3 regions of the Pseudomonas sp. Pf153 genome follow, and region 2 is predicted to be linked to each of the others. Evidence: predicted binding sites of a transcription regulator. Region 2 holds the regulator's gene; each other region holds the start of a gene.
What was found. The regulator FliA, encoded in region 2, starts transcription of late flagellar genes. The targets are predictions, from matches to a motif close to CTAAAGTTTNNNNNNNNNNNGCCGNTAA.
Positions count from the first base shown of each region.

Region 1: the regulator FliA is predicted to act here: its motif matches at 2,426-2,453, upstream of flgM (flagellar biosynthesis anti-sigma factor FlgM).
Region 3: the regulator FliA is predicted to act here: its motif matches at 3,115-3,142, upstream of motA (flagellar motor stator protein MotA).

Region 1 covers NZ_LHVL01000006.1:398,052-402,765, forward strand. The annotation lists gene AD666_RS02650 (MFS transporter) at 1-555, shown strand, start outside; gene AD666_RS02655 (flagellar brake protein) at 730-1,476, opposite strand; gene AD666_RS02660 (flagella synthesis protein FlgN) at 1,568-2,035, opposite strand; gene flgM (flagellar biosynthesis anti-sigma factor FlgM) at 2,084-2,389, opposite strand; gene flgA (flagellar basal body P-ring formation chaperone FlgA) at 2,563-3,327, opposite strand; gene AD666_RS02675 (chemotaxis protein CheV) at 3,406-4,332, shown strand; gene cheR (protein-glutamate O-methyltransferase CheR) at 4,386-4,714, shown strand, end outside.
Region 2 covers NZ_LHVL01000025.1:697,796-702,509, forward strand. The annotation lists gene flhF (flagellar biosynthesis protein FlhF) at 1-789, shown strand, start outside; gene fleN (flagellar synthesis regulator FleN) at 906-1,736, shown strand; gene fliA (RNA polymerase sigma factor FliA) at 1,733-2,476, shown strand; gene AD666_RS18325 (chemotaxis response regulator CheY) at 2,640-3,011, shown strand; gene AD666_RS18330 (protein phosphatase CheZ) at 3,030-3,818, shown strand; gene AD666_RS18335 (chemotaxis protein CheA) at 3,849-4,714, shown strand, end outside.
Region 3 covers NZ_LHVL01000026.1:164,053-168,766, reverse strand. The annotation lists gene asd (archaetidylserine decarboxylase) at 1-636, opposite strand, end outside; gene AD666_RS20015 (rhodanese-like domain-containing protein) at 659-1,474, opposite strand; gene AD666_RS20010 (HDOD domain-containing protein) at 1,517-3,055, opposite strand; gene motA (flagellar motor stator protein MotA) at 3,211-4,062, shown strand; gene motB (flagellar motor protein MotB) at 4,066-4,714, shown strand, end outside.

The sequences.
Region 1 (4,714 bases), on a different contig from region 2:
TTGGGTTGGTTGTCCGACCGTTATGACCGGGCGTTGCTGATCCGCTGTTTCGCACTATTCCTGGCGGTTTGCGCACTGCCGCTGGCGATTCTGCCCCAGGTGCCGCTGGAAGTGCTGTTCGTCGCCGGATTCCTCTGCTCGTTGGTTCAGTTCTGCCTGTACCCACTGGCGGTGGCGTTTTCCAATGACCACGTCGAAGGCGATCGCCGGGTGTCATTGACGGCAATGTTGTTGGTGACCTATGGCATCGGCGCCAGTATCGGGCCACTGGTGGCCGGTGTGCTGATGAAGTCGTTTGGCAGCCACATGCTGTATGCCTTCTTCGCGTTCTTTGCATTGATCCTGGTGTGGCGCATCCGGCCGAAAGCCGTGACCAACCTGCATCAGGTCGACGATGCACCGCTGCACCACGTGGCGATGCCGGACAGCATGTCGAGCTCGCCCCTGGTCGCGTGCCTTGATCCGCGGGTGGACGAACAGGTGGTGCAGGAGCAGATGCAGACTCCTGTGGAGGAGCAGGTCGCTGAAACGCCGGTCGAGGAGCCGCTCAAGTAGACCGTGGTGTTCTCATCGCGAGCAGGCTCGCTCCCTCAGGGATTGGTGGTGGGCCCGGTGGGTGCGAGCCCTGCTCGTAATGAGGCCGGCCCAAACGCGGTAGCACTCGGATCTAAACGGCAAAAAAAACGGGCAGTCCCCTGTGGAGGCTGCCCGTTTTTTATGCCCGGCTGATCAGAGGTCGTCTTTATCGAAACGGCGGGCTTCGCGCTGTAACTGATAGACGAAGCGCTCGACCTGCCGTTGCACCAGGCCACTGATGTTGTGGAAGCGCACGCCGGCGAAGGTGGTGTTGATCCTTTCTTCGAAATGCAGGTAACGCAGTTCGACCGGCGCGGTCATGTTGCCGAAGGGCAGGGCCGCAATGAAGCGCTCATAGACTTGGCCCAATTGCAGGCGTGCGGTGATGTCGCCATCGAAACGCAGCTTGCAGCCGGTCGCGGAAATATCCAACAGCTTGCCAACTACCGGTGACTTGAGCTTTTCGCCACCCAATTCAACGTCCACCAGTTGCGCCAGTTTCAAGGCGGCGCGGAAGGCATTGCGACGCTGGTGGTAGACCACTTCCTCGGGCAGCGCGCCGCGATAGCAGCGGCCGTCACTGGAGTCATCAATGATCAACGGGCCATTGCTTTCCCAGGCAATGCGCACGCCGTCATGGAAGCCCTCGACCCGAAACGGCTCGCCTGCCAGCAGAAAACGCTCCCCGTCGCGCGGGATCATCTCGTCCAGGGCGAGGGCATTCTTCTCGCGATCGACATCGACCAGATAGCTCTGGAAGCGCTGGCTGCGTTCGTGGAAGGTGATGATCAGCGGATCATGGCTCTCTTGGAGCATCCTCAGGTTGCCGGAGATTTCCAGAGGTGTGGTGAGGACCTTGGGGGGCTGCGGAGCATCATCCGCGTTTGAGGCATTGAACACGAGGGTCAATCTCCAGGCTAAATACGACTACAAGTAGCCAGCATTTTGCCAGCATGTATCGCACGTTGATAGAGCACAGGCATCGTTCATTTCATGCCTGGCTGAGCGGGCGATGCTTGACCATTTTTGCGGTCGAGCCGCGAGCATCGTAAAGCGTCGGGATTTCGCCGCCATTGAGAATGCGAAGCTGGTTGGCGGTCGCCGCCTGCTGGACCTGAATCGACTGGCCGTTCCGGGCGTTGGCGGCCTGGCATTGGGCAAGCAGGTCATTGAGTGCCGCGCTTTGGGACAATAGTTGGTCGCCGATCGGCGACTGGCTGGCCAGTTGTTCCAGGCCGCCTTGATTGGCGGGCAGGTTGAGGCTGGCAAGAATCTCGCTGCGCTTGCGGCCATGCTGATCGAGCAAGATGATCAACGCCTGTTTCTGCGCCAGAATATTTTCCAGCAAAGGCATGTCGCGACCGTGCAGCGCCAGTGATTCGGTCTGCAGGAGTTCCAGTAATTGCTGTACTGGAACGAAGTCGTCGATGATCAGTTGCAATAAAGTAGTGTCGTGCATGGCTGGCCTTGGGTCTTAAGCGTCCAAAAGCCTGGCGCAGGCGGCGGCCTAGCGCTGGGCTTCGAAGTTGAGCAGTTTGCTGGCTACACGGTTGCTGTCGACTTTATAGCTGCCATCGGCGATTGCTGCTTTCAACGCGGCCACGCGGGCGTTGTCGACGACAGGTTGATCGCGCAGCTTGTCAGTGACCTTCTGCAACTGTTGAGCCTCATCGCTGAGGTGTACCGTCTCTCCATTCTTGACCGTGGCGGCCTGCTCGACCGGCGAGGATTTCTCGGTTTCCTTGCTGGCGCTGGTGCGCGTGGTGCCTGTCAGGGGTGAAGAGCTGTTTAAACGATTGAAGTCGATGACCATGGTAGAAAACCTCTGGGTATTTGGACGCTTGCCATGTTCTCGGCCATTCCCAAAAAAACTTTAGGCTCATTTATTCAATGAACGTGCGCACGTCTGCGCTTGCCTTGGCATAAGGCACAGTCTAGGGAACGGCGGGGGCTAGCGCCAGCTTTCTACCCGCTTCTACCGGATCGCTACATAGCCACTTCCACCTGGCCCGGGGCCATCACTTGCGCTTTAATCACGCGTTGGGAATTGAGGTTTTTCACCCGGATCTGTTCACGCATACCACCGTTGGACAGGGCCTCGCCCGGCATTCTCACGGCCAGGGTGCCGCTACGGGCAGTGATCACGACCTGGTCACCCTTGCGGACCACTTCGGCCTGTTCCAGGTGCACGAGGGTTACCACTTGATCGGCTACCATTGGTCGGACAAGTTTCTGCCCGATGGCCTGGTCAACGGAAGTCAGGAAACCCTGGGTGATCTGGCTGACGTCTCGCTCGCGCAGCATGACGTCCTGGGGTTCGACGATGCCGGCGCGCTTGAGCGGGCGGGTAGTGGTGACGATTTCGCGATACAGGCGCACCTGAGCCGGCACGAACACCGTCCACGGGGCCGCGCTGTCGCAGCGAAGCTTGACCGTGACGCGACCCAGGGGCCTGGCCGGGCTTTCCAGTGAGGCAGTCAAATCCTTGTCGCACAGCGGCATGCGCAAGCGCGGGTCGAGCTGATTGACTTCGATTTCGTAGCGGCCTTCGGTTTGACTGGAAGCCAGATAGTCTTCTACGGTGAATTCAAGAAAGCCCTGAGTGACGCCGATAAGGAGATCAGGCAAGGTAACCGAAGCATCGGCGAGGGCACGACCGCCCGAGGCGAACAGGCAGACAGCCAGCAGCGCACCTAGCCAGTGGCGGCAATGAGTGGTCAGGCGTCGAGAAAATGTCGTTTGTGCGTTCATGCCGGTTGAATAGCAAGCCCCGTGCCGTTTAGTGATGAATGCGCGTCGGACACATTAGCGTTAGGTAGGAGTCAGGGCATGGCGGGAGTGATGGATTCGGTAAACCAGCGCACGCAGCTGGTCGGTCAGAATCGCCTGGAGCTGTTGTTGTTCCGTCTCGATGGCCAACAGTTGTATGGGATTAACGTGTTCAAGGTCCGTGAGGTGCTGCAATGCCCCAAGCTGACATTGATGCCCAAATCCAGTCCCGTCGTGTGCGGAGTGGCGAATATACGCGGAGCGACCATCCCGATTCTCGATCTGGCGATGGCCACCGGTTCCGGTGGGCTGCTGGATCAGAGCAATCCGTTTGTGATCATCACCGAGTACAACACCAAGACCCAGGGCTTCCTGGTGCGCTCGGTGGAACGCATCGTCAACATGAACTGGGAAGAGATCCATCCGCCACCCAAGGGCACCGGCCGCGATCACTACCTGACGGCGGTGACGCGGGTCGACAATCAGTTGGTGGAAATCATCGACGTGGAGAAAATTCTCGCCGAGGTGGCCCCGACTCCGGAAACCATTTCCGTGGGCGTGGTGGATGCCGAAACCCAGCACAAGGCGGTTTCGATGCGTGTGTTGACCGTCGATGACTCTTCGGTGGCACGCAAGCAGGTGACCCGGTGTCTGCAAACGGTCGGTGTCGAGGTGGTGGCGTTGAACGATGGGCGGCAGGCGCTGGATTACCTGCGCAACCTGGTCGATGAGGGCAAGAAGCCGGAAGAAGAGTTCCTGATGATGATTTCCGACATCGAGATGCCCGAGATGGATGGGTATACGCTGACGTCGGAAATCCGCGGCGATCCGCGCATGCAGAAGCTGCATATCATTCTGCATACCTCTTTATCCGGGGTTTTCAACCAGGCGATGGTCAAGAAAGTCGGCGCTGACGATTTTCTGGCCAAGTTCCGGCCCGATGACCTGGCTTCCCGGGTCGTCGACAGGATCAAGGCAGCAGAATAAAGGTCGGGCGCATTGTGCGCCCGGCAAATCAACACGATGAAAGAGGCGGTATCTTGTCTACGGGTAATTTGGATTTCGAACAGTTCCGGGTCTTCCTGGAAAAAGCCTGTGGCATCCTGCTTGGTGAAAACAAGCAATACTTGGTGTCTAGCCGTCTCAACAAATTGATGGAGCAACAGGGCCTCAAGTCGTTGGGTGAGCTGGTGCAGCGTATCCAGACCCAGCCGCGCAGCGGGTTGCGCGAAATGGTGGTGGACGCCATGACCACCAACGAAACCCTGTGGTTTCGCGATACCTATCCTTTCGAGGTGTTGAAGAACAAGGTCTTGCCAGCAGCCATCAAGGCGAGCCCCGGCCAACGCCTGCGGATCTGGTCGGCGGC
Region 2 (4,714 bases):
CCGTTGGCTCGCGACCTGCTGGCGCTGATCAATGACATCGAGGAGCCTCGCCAGGCCTGGCGCATGCTGCTGGCGCACCTGGCACGGATGATCGCCACGCCGGAAGTCGAGCCGCTGGAAGAGGGCGGGGTGATTGCGATGGTCGGCCCGGCCGGCATGGGCAAGACCACCACCCTGGCCAAGCTCGCCGCCCGTTATGTACTCAAGTACGGTGCCCAGAGCATTGCCCTGGTCAGCATGGACAGTTTCCGCATCGGCGCCCAGGAACAGCTCAAGACCCTGGGTCGGATTCTCAATGTGTCGGTGACCCACGTGGACCCGGGCCAATCCCTGGCCCAGGCGCTGGAACCCCTGCTGCGCAAGCGCGTCGTGCTGATCGATACCGCCGGCCTGCAAGCCAGCGATCCGGCCCTGCGTATGCAGCTTGAAAGCCTGGCCGGTCGCGGTATACGGTCAAAAAATTATCTCGTGTTGGCAACCACCAGCCAGAAACAGGTTCTAACGGCCGCTTATCACAGCTACAAGCGCTGTGGTCTGGCCGGTTGCATCCTGACCAAGCTGGACGAAACGGCAAGCCTGGGCGAGGTATTGAGCCTGGCGATCGGTCACGATCTGCCGGTGGCGTACCTGACCGATGGGCCGCGGATCCCGGATGATTTGCATCTGCCGCGTCGCCATCAACTGGTCAGCCGTGCAGTGAGTGTGCAAATGCAGGACGAACCCAGCGAAGAAGCCATGGCTGACATGTTCGCTGATATCTACCACAGCCCGACCAAGCAGGTTGGCTGAGGTAATCATGAATATTTTTTTTGTACCTACATCGATGGTCTGCCATGCAATGTTCAATGTGAACGCGCAGCCAGTAATGTGGCCTCCGTCTAAGTAAGACAAGGTAAAGAACGAACATGGGCAGCATGCATCCCGTACAGGTGATCGCGGTGACCGGCGGCAAAGGTGGCGTCGGCAAGACTAACGTGTCAGTGAACTTGTCCCTGGCTCTGGCAGAGCTTGGCCGACGGGTCATGCTGCTGGACGCCGACCTGGGCCTGGCGAACGTCGACGTGCTGCTGGGGCTCACACCCAAGCGCACCCTGGCGGACGTCATCGAAGGTCGTTGCGAGCTGCGTGACGTGCTGCTGCAAGGCCCTGGCGGGATTCGCATCGTGCCGGCCGCCTCTGGCACCCAGAGCATGGTTCATCTGACTCCGGCGCAGCACGCGGGCCTGATCCAGGCGTTCAGCGACATCGGTGACAACCTCGATGTGCTGGTGATCGATACCGCGGCCGGCATCGGTGACTCGGTCGTCAGCTTTGTGCGCGCAGCCCAGGAGGTGTTGCTGGTGGTCTGCGACGAGCCGACGTCCATCACCGACGCCTATGCCCTGATCAAGCTGCTGAACCGCGACTACGGCATGAACCGCTTCCGCGTCCTGGCCAACATGGCCCAGAGCCCCCAGGAGGGACGCAACCTGTTCGCCAAGTTGACCAAGGTCACGGATCGCTTCCTGGATGTTGCGCTGCAATACGTGGGCGCCGTGCCTTACGACGAAAGCGTACGCAAGGCCGTCCAGAAGCAACGTGCCGTCTATGAAGCCTTTCCACGTTCCAAATGCGCGCTGGCGTTCAAGGCAATCGCCCAGAAGGTCGATACCTGGCCGCTACCGGCAAACCCACGCGGGCATCTGGAATTTTTCGTCGAGCGTCTTGTGCAACAAACAGCAGGGCCCGTGTTATGACAGCCAGCGGTTACAACCATCTCTACAAGAAATCGGCACGGGACGCCCAATACGAGCTGGTGGAGCGTTACGCGCCCCTGGTCAAGCGTATTGCCTATCACTTGCTGGCGCGTCTGCCAGCCAGTGTCCAGGTCGAGGATCTGATCCAGGCCGGCATGATCGGCCTGCTCGAAGTGGCGAACAAATACGACGCTAGCAAGGGCGCCAGTTTCGAGACCTACGCGGGTATCCGTATCCGTGGGGCGATGCTCGATGAGGTCCGCAAGGGCGATTGGGCACCGCGTTCGGTCCACCGCAATACCCGCATGGTCAGTGACGCGATTCGCGCCATTGAATCTAAAACCGGGCGTGACGCTAAAGATCACGAGGTTGCGGCCGAACTCCAGTTGAGTCTCGACGATTATTACGGGATTTTGAACGATACCCTGGGCAGCCGCCTGTTCAGTTTCGACGACCTGTTGCAGGACGGCGAACACGAAGGGCTGCATGAGGATGGCCCAAGTACCTACATGGAACCGTCGCGTGACCTGGAAGATGAACGCTTCCAGAGTGCGTTGGCGGATGCGATTGCCAATTTGCCGGAGCGCGAGCGACTGGTCTTGGCGCTGTACTACGACGAGGAGCTGAACCTCAAGGAAATCGGTGAAGTCCTGGGAGTCAGCGAATCGCGGGTCAGCCAGTTACACAGCCAGTGCGCGGCCCGTTTACGGGGGCGTTTGGGGGAGTGGCGAGCGCGCTGACAGGCGGCAGGAACGCATTGGGCGAGGTTGGCGAGGCAAGCCGCGTCAGTCGCCGTACGGTGTGTTCCGGACCGTTGTCGAGTGTTGTGCCGGATTGATTGAAATGGCGCGTTCAGGTGCTGGACACGTTTAAGACTGCTTGGAGGTCGAATTGGACAAGAACATGAAAATCCTCATCGTTGACGATTTTTCAACGATGCGGCGGATCATAAAAAACCTGTTGCGTGACCTTGGGTTCACCAACACGGTCGAGGCGGACGATGGCACCACTGCCATCCCGGTCCTCAACAGCGGGAGTATCGACTTTCTGGTAACAGACTGGAACATGCCCGGCATGACCGGTATCGACTTGCTGCGTCACGTGCGCGCCGATGAAAAACTCAAGCACCTTCCCGTGCTGATGGTCACCGCCGAAGCCAAGCGCGAGCAGATCATCGAAGCGGCCCAGGCCGGTGTGAACGGCTATGTGGTCAAACCCTTCACGGCCCAGGCGTTGAAAGAGAAGATCGAAAAAATCTTCGAACGCATCGGTTAATGGCGCCACGGGGGAGCTATGGAGCATAACGAATCTTCAATGGGCGATTTCGAATCGACCCTGAAAAAACATGCCCACGAACTGGTCGAGAACCTTGAAAAAGGCCGCTTCGGCGATGCAGTCCAGATGATCCACGAGCTCAATCAGACCCGAGATCGTGGTCTGTATCAGGAAGTCGGCAAGCTCACCCGTGAACTGCACAGCGCGATCGTCAATTTCCAGATCGACCCGAACACGCCGCAGGCCGAGGAAGTCTCGCAGATCACTGATGCGACCGAGCGTCTGTCCTATGTGGTCAAGCTGACCGAGGCCGCGGCCAACCGCACCATGGACCTGGTGGAAAGCGCAACGCCCCTGGTCAACGGCCTGAGCGACGAAGCCCAGGCCTTGAGCACCGATTGGGGCCGGTTCATGCGGCGTGAAGTCGGAGCGGAAGAGTTTCGCGAGCTGGCCCGTCGCGTCGACGGTTTTCTGACGCGCAGCAGCACCGAAAACCGCGCCGTGGCGAACAACCTCAATGACATCTTGCTGGCCCAGGACTATCAGGACCTGACCGGTCAGGTGATCAAGCGCGTGACCCAACTGGTCACCGAAGTCGAAAGCAATCTGCTCAAACTCGTGCTCATGGCCAGTCAGGTGGACCGCTTTGCGGGCATCGAACATGACCGTGCGGCGATGCTCGCTGAAAAAGATCCACAAAAACATCTCTCTCAGGGTGAAGGTCCGCAGATTCATGCCGATAAAAGAGAAGACGTTGTGTCCGGTCAGGACGATGTGGACGATTTGCTGTCCAGCCTTGGATTCTGAGTTTTAGCCCTGTTTTAGGAGCACCCCTTGATGAGCTTCGGCGCCGATGAAGAGATCCTTCAGGATTTCCTGGTTGAGGCCGGCGAGATTCTAGAGCAACTGTCCGAACAATTGGTCGAGCTGGAAAGCCGTCCCGATGATGCGGATCTGCTCAATGCAATTTTTCGCGGTTTCCACACTGTAAAAGGAGGCGCCGGCTTCCTCCAGCTCAACGAGCTGGTGGAGTGCTGTCACATTGCCGAGAACGTGTTCGACATCCTGCGCAAGGGGGAGCGTCGCGTTGACTCGGAGTTGATGGACGTGGTGCTTGAAGCGCTGGATGCGGTCAACAGCATGTTCAGCCAGGTGCGCGAGCGCTCGCCCATTACCCCCGCCACGCCTGAGTTGCTCGCCGCGCTGTCGCGCCTGGCCGAGCCGCAATCGGCTGACGAAGCCGCTCCGGTCGAAGCCGTGGTTGAAGAACCCGCTGTCGAAGAGCCGGTTGCCGAAGCGTCGGGCGATATTACCGATAACGAATTTGAACAACTGCTGGACTCCCTGAGCGCGGTGAAAGCCGAAGCCCAGGCCCCGGCAGCACCTGTTGCCCCGGCTGCCGAGGGCACGGCCAGCGATGAAATCACCGACGCCGAGTTCGAGTCGCTGCTCGACCAGCTTCACGGCAAAGGTCAGTTCGCGCCCGACGCCGTAGCCCCGGCAGCGGCGCCTGCCGCTCCGAATGCAACAGGTGACAATTCCGATATCACCGACGATGAATTCGAAGCGCTGCTCGACCAATTGCATGGCAAGGGCACGTTTGCCGTTGATGCACTGGAGTCGGCTATCGCATCTGCGCCGACCGCGGACAAGCCTTCGGCTGCAGCGGCCGGCAGTGACCTGATCACCGATCAGGAATTCGA
Region 3 (4,714 bases), on a different contig from region 2:
GACGGTTTCGATGGACGCCACGATCATCGCGCCCACCAGCACCACGGCCATGGGGCCGCGCTCGGTGTCGAAGATGCAGGCTACGCGTTCGTTACGGGCGAACAGTTCCGGAACGTTTTCGGCGGTGGTCTGGTTGACCGAAAAGATCCGCCCCGGAATGTAGACCATCTCCCGCAGCGTGCCGGCCAGCGGCATGTGCACGCGGTGATAATCCTTGGGTGACAGGTAGATAGTGGCGAAATCGCCGCCCATGAATGGCGCTGCATTGGCCGAGTCGCCGCCCAGCAGTTCCAGCACGCTGAAGCTGTGGCCCTTGGCCTGGAACACCCGACCGTGCTCGATCGGGCCGAGCTGGCTGACGGCGCCGTCGGCGGGGCTGAGGATCGCGCCAGGCGTTTCGTCCTGCGGGCGGGCGCCGTCCTTCAGGGCGCGGGTGAAGAAGGCGTTGAAATGCTCGTACGCAGTCAGGTCCTCCACCAGGGCTTGGGACATGTCCACTTGATAGCGCTTGGCGAACCACGCGGTGAATGCGTTCTTGAACCAGCGCACGCGGCATTCGGCGATGCAGCCGGCCAGCCGCGACAGCAGGTGGTGAGGCAGCAGGTACTGGGTGAGGATAAACAAGCGGTTTTTCATTAATCGTCCTTTTTGGGAACCTTCAAAGCTCGATAGGGGTATCGGGGTGGTTGCCCCATTCGCCCCAGGAGCCGGCATAGCCTTTGACCCGTGGGTAGCCGAGCGCCTTGGCCACCAGATAGGTGAAGCCGGAGCGGTGGTGAGTCTGGCAATGGGTGATGATTTCTTTGTCCGGTGTGATACCCAGGCGCTCGAGGATCTGGGGCATGTCCCGGCGGATACGCAGGTTGCGTGCCGAGTCCATGCCGGCGGTCCATTCGAAATTGATCGCGCCCGGGATGTGTCCGCCTCTGGCCGCCACGACTTTTTCCCCGGTGTATTCCAGCGGGCCGCGTGCGTCCCAGATCGCCAGGTCGGCGGCGCCGAGACGGCTCTGCAAATATTCGCGGGTGGCGGTGGGCTCGTCGTGCAGCGTGAGCGCCACCGGGCCGCCAGCGCTGGCCGGTACTTCGGTGGTCACCGGCAGGCCTTCGTCCAGCCACGACAGCAGGCCGCCGTCGAGGTAGTGATAGTTCGAGTGGCCGATGACATCCAGCAGCCAGATAAAACGCCCGGCCCAGCCGCCGCCTTCGTCGTCATAGACCACGTAGACCGCATCCGGGTTGTGCCCGAGCTCGCCAAACAGCGTTTCGAGATCGGCCTTTGCCGGCAACAGGCCTGGCGCCGGGGGCTGGCCCAGTTGCGTACGCTTGGGATCGACAAAGCGCGCGCCGGGAATGTGGCCGGTGCTGTAGCGGGCGACGCTGGTCAGGTCCACCAGAATCAGTTCGCGGGCGTCGAGGCGCGCAAGCAGGTCGCTCGGTTCGATCACCAGCGGCAAGCCAGAGAAGTCAGGCATGTGAGGTCTCCTGGGGCGCAAAGGGAAAGGATTGTACCAAGTTCAACGGCCGCGGTTGGTAAAGGTATGCAGGGCCCGCTCGATACATTGCACGGTTTTGCCGAAGGCCTGGACTGTCACGTCCGAAAACGGTCCGCCGCCCTGGTCCACGACCACCAGCATGATGACCCGGCCATTGCAGGTCAGTGAGCGCAACAGCAGGTGCTCGCCCTTGAACAGGCCGCGCAGGACCGGCGGCAACAGTGCCGAAAACTGGGCGTTGTTTTCAGGGTTCAGGCGAACCTGTGCCTGTTGTGCCAGCAGCCGCTGCAAGACCTTGCTCTGGCCGATGGGAAAACTCATGGACGTTGCCTCGCTGGGCAGGCCGGCGGTCTGGTGTACCCGCACATTGGTCTGGCTGCGGTCGGCCATCAGGATCATCACCCGGCGCATGCCGCACGCCGCCAGGGCGTCGCGGGCGGCGGTGGTCAGGTGCATGGCGTTGCTGAAGGGGCTCGGTTCCACCAGCAAGGCGGTGCATTGTTGACGCCACCGGGCCAGGTCGACGGTGCTGGAGGGGGAAGTCGACGATCGTCCGGAGGGGATGCGGCGGCTGCCAGGGGGCCAGATCAGGGCCGCCGCCGGGTGCCAGAGGTCTGGCATGCTGTGCTGACGGGCGCTGATGGCTGCTTGTTGGTGCAGTTGCTGCTGGATCTCCTCAACAGGAATTTGCAGGTACAAGCCTGTGAGGTATTGCCAGCGTGCGCTGTGGGCGTCGTCCCAGGCATGGTGCGCCGAAAGCGCCAGGCCATTAGCCAGCAGCACGGTGTTGGCCGGTTGATTGAGCCAGCGCCGCAGGGTCGGGTCATCGTCCAGGCGATTTTGCTGACGCAGTGGATGTTCGCTGTCCCGGGCGATGCGCAAGACTTTCACCAGCTCGTGACGTTCGTTGAGCAGCAACCGATAACCCTGTGCTACCCAGATTGGCAGGCGCCAGGCTTCTACCATCGCCAGGCAGATGTTCAACAGGCCGACGCCGAACAGCTCGCGCTCTACCTCGCGGGCCTGCTGGCCCTGATGGAGAACCCGCTGCTCCCATTCCCCCAGCAGGCGCGGATGCGTCAGCGCCATGGGCCAGAGTGGCGAGAGGAACAACAGGCTGCCCCAGTGAATGTCCTGCCACAGCCGCGCCAGGCGACTGGCGAAAAAACCATTGGCTTGTTGGGTGGCGTGTTGGCTTATCAATTGCAGTTGGCGCAGCGCGACGGGAATTTCTCTCTCAGGCAGCGAGGGCAGGCGTACCAGCAGCTCCTCGGTGCGCTTGAGGCCGAGACGGTTGATGGCCACTTCCAGATTTTCCGCGGGCTCGGCGAGGTTGCCATGGGTGTGATGGTTGGCTTCGCGGATGACGCTCAGGGCGAGGGCGGGGCTGTCCTGCATCAGCTCGGCGATATCGCGCAACGAGCGGTTGCTGTCGGCGACGGCCTTGCAGACCAGGTCGTGACTGGCCTGCGGCACCGGCAGATGGACGCCCGCGAGCAGCTTTACCCAGCCTTCGAGCGTGGTCGGTCGCGGAGTTGGAACTTTCGTTTCGTTAGCCATGGCTGGACGTGATCATCCCATGCTGCAACAGGGCAAAATTGGCTTTTCGCCAGAACTGGCTATAGTCTGGCGCAGTTTTGCCGATAAGGAGAAGAAGAGATTTTCCAGCTTCCGAATATGACCTTGAACCCGACTTAAATAAGTACTTTCTATCTATGGCTAAAATTATCGGCATCATTGTCGTGTTCGCGAGCGTGCTCGGCGGATACGTGCTCTCCCATGGCAAGATTGCCGCCCTGATCCAGCCCTTCGAGGTGCTGATCATCGGTGGTGCGGCCCTTGGCGCATTTTTGCAGGCCAACCCCGGCTACATGACCATGCACGTGCTCAAGAAATCCCTGAGCATGTTCGGTTCGCGCTTCAGTCACACTTTCTATCTGGAAGTGCTGGGCCTGATCTACGAGATCCTCAACAAGAGCCGCCGCGAAGGCATGATGGCGATCGAAGGCGACATCGAAGACGCCGCCGCCAGCCCGATCTTCGCCAAGTATCCCTCCGTGCTCAAGGACGCCCGGATGACGGCGTTCATCTGTGACTACCTGCGCATCATGTCGTCCGGCAACATGGCTCCCCATGAGCTGGAAGGCCTGTTCGACATGGAACTGTACAGTCTCAAGGAAGACCTGGAGCACCCGTCCCACGCCGTCAACGGTATCGCCGACGGTATGCCCGGCTTCGGTATCGTCGCTGCGGTATTGGGCATCGTGGTGACCATGGCCTCCCTGGGCGATGGCGACCAGAAGTCCATCGGCCTGCACGTGGGTGCGGCGCTGGTCGGTACCTTCTTCGGTATCCTGGCTGCCTACGGGTTCTTCGGCCCGTTGGCTCATTCCCTGGCCCACGATGCCAAGGAAGAGCTCAACGTCTATGAAGCCATCAAGGCGTCCCTGGTGGCCTCGGCCTCGGGCATGCCGCCATCGTTGGCGGTGGAGTTCGGTCGCAAGGTCCTGTATCCGGCGCACCGTCCAAGCTTCGCCGAGCTGGAACAAGCGGTTCGCGGTCGTTAAGTTATGGAAAATAACCAGCCGATCATCGTAAAACGCGTCAAGCGCATCGCCGGGGGGCATCACGGCGGCGCCTGGAAAATCGCGTTCGCCGACTTCGCGACGGCGATGATGGCGTTCTTCCTGGTGCTGTGGCTGCTGTCCACCGCGACTCCGGAACAGAAGATCGCCATCGCCGGCTACTTCAAGGACCCGGTCGGTTTTTCCGAAAGCGGCACGCCGTACATCATTGACCTGGGCGGTTCTCCGGTCCTGGCGCCGGAAAACACCCTCAACCCCGAAGTCAAATCCCAGCCTCAGCCCGACAAGGCAACGGTCGATGCCAATGAGGCCGAAGGCATGGCCGAGCAGGTCGAGCGCGAGCGTTTGGAGCTGCTTCTCCAGGAATTGCAGAACAAGGTCGAGGAGAACCCCCAGCTACAGAAGTTCAAGGACCAGATCCTGTTCGAGATCACGCCGAACGGCTTGCGCATCCAGATCATGGACGCCGAGAACCGGCCGATGTTCGACTCCGGCAGCGCGCGCCTGAAGCCTTATTTCGAGGACATCCTGCTGGCCATGGCCGACACCATCAAGGCGGTGCCGAACAAGATCAGCATCAGCGGCCATACCGATGCCACGCCTTATATCGGCAAGGGCGACTTCGGTAACTGGG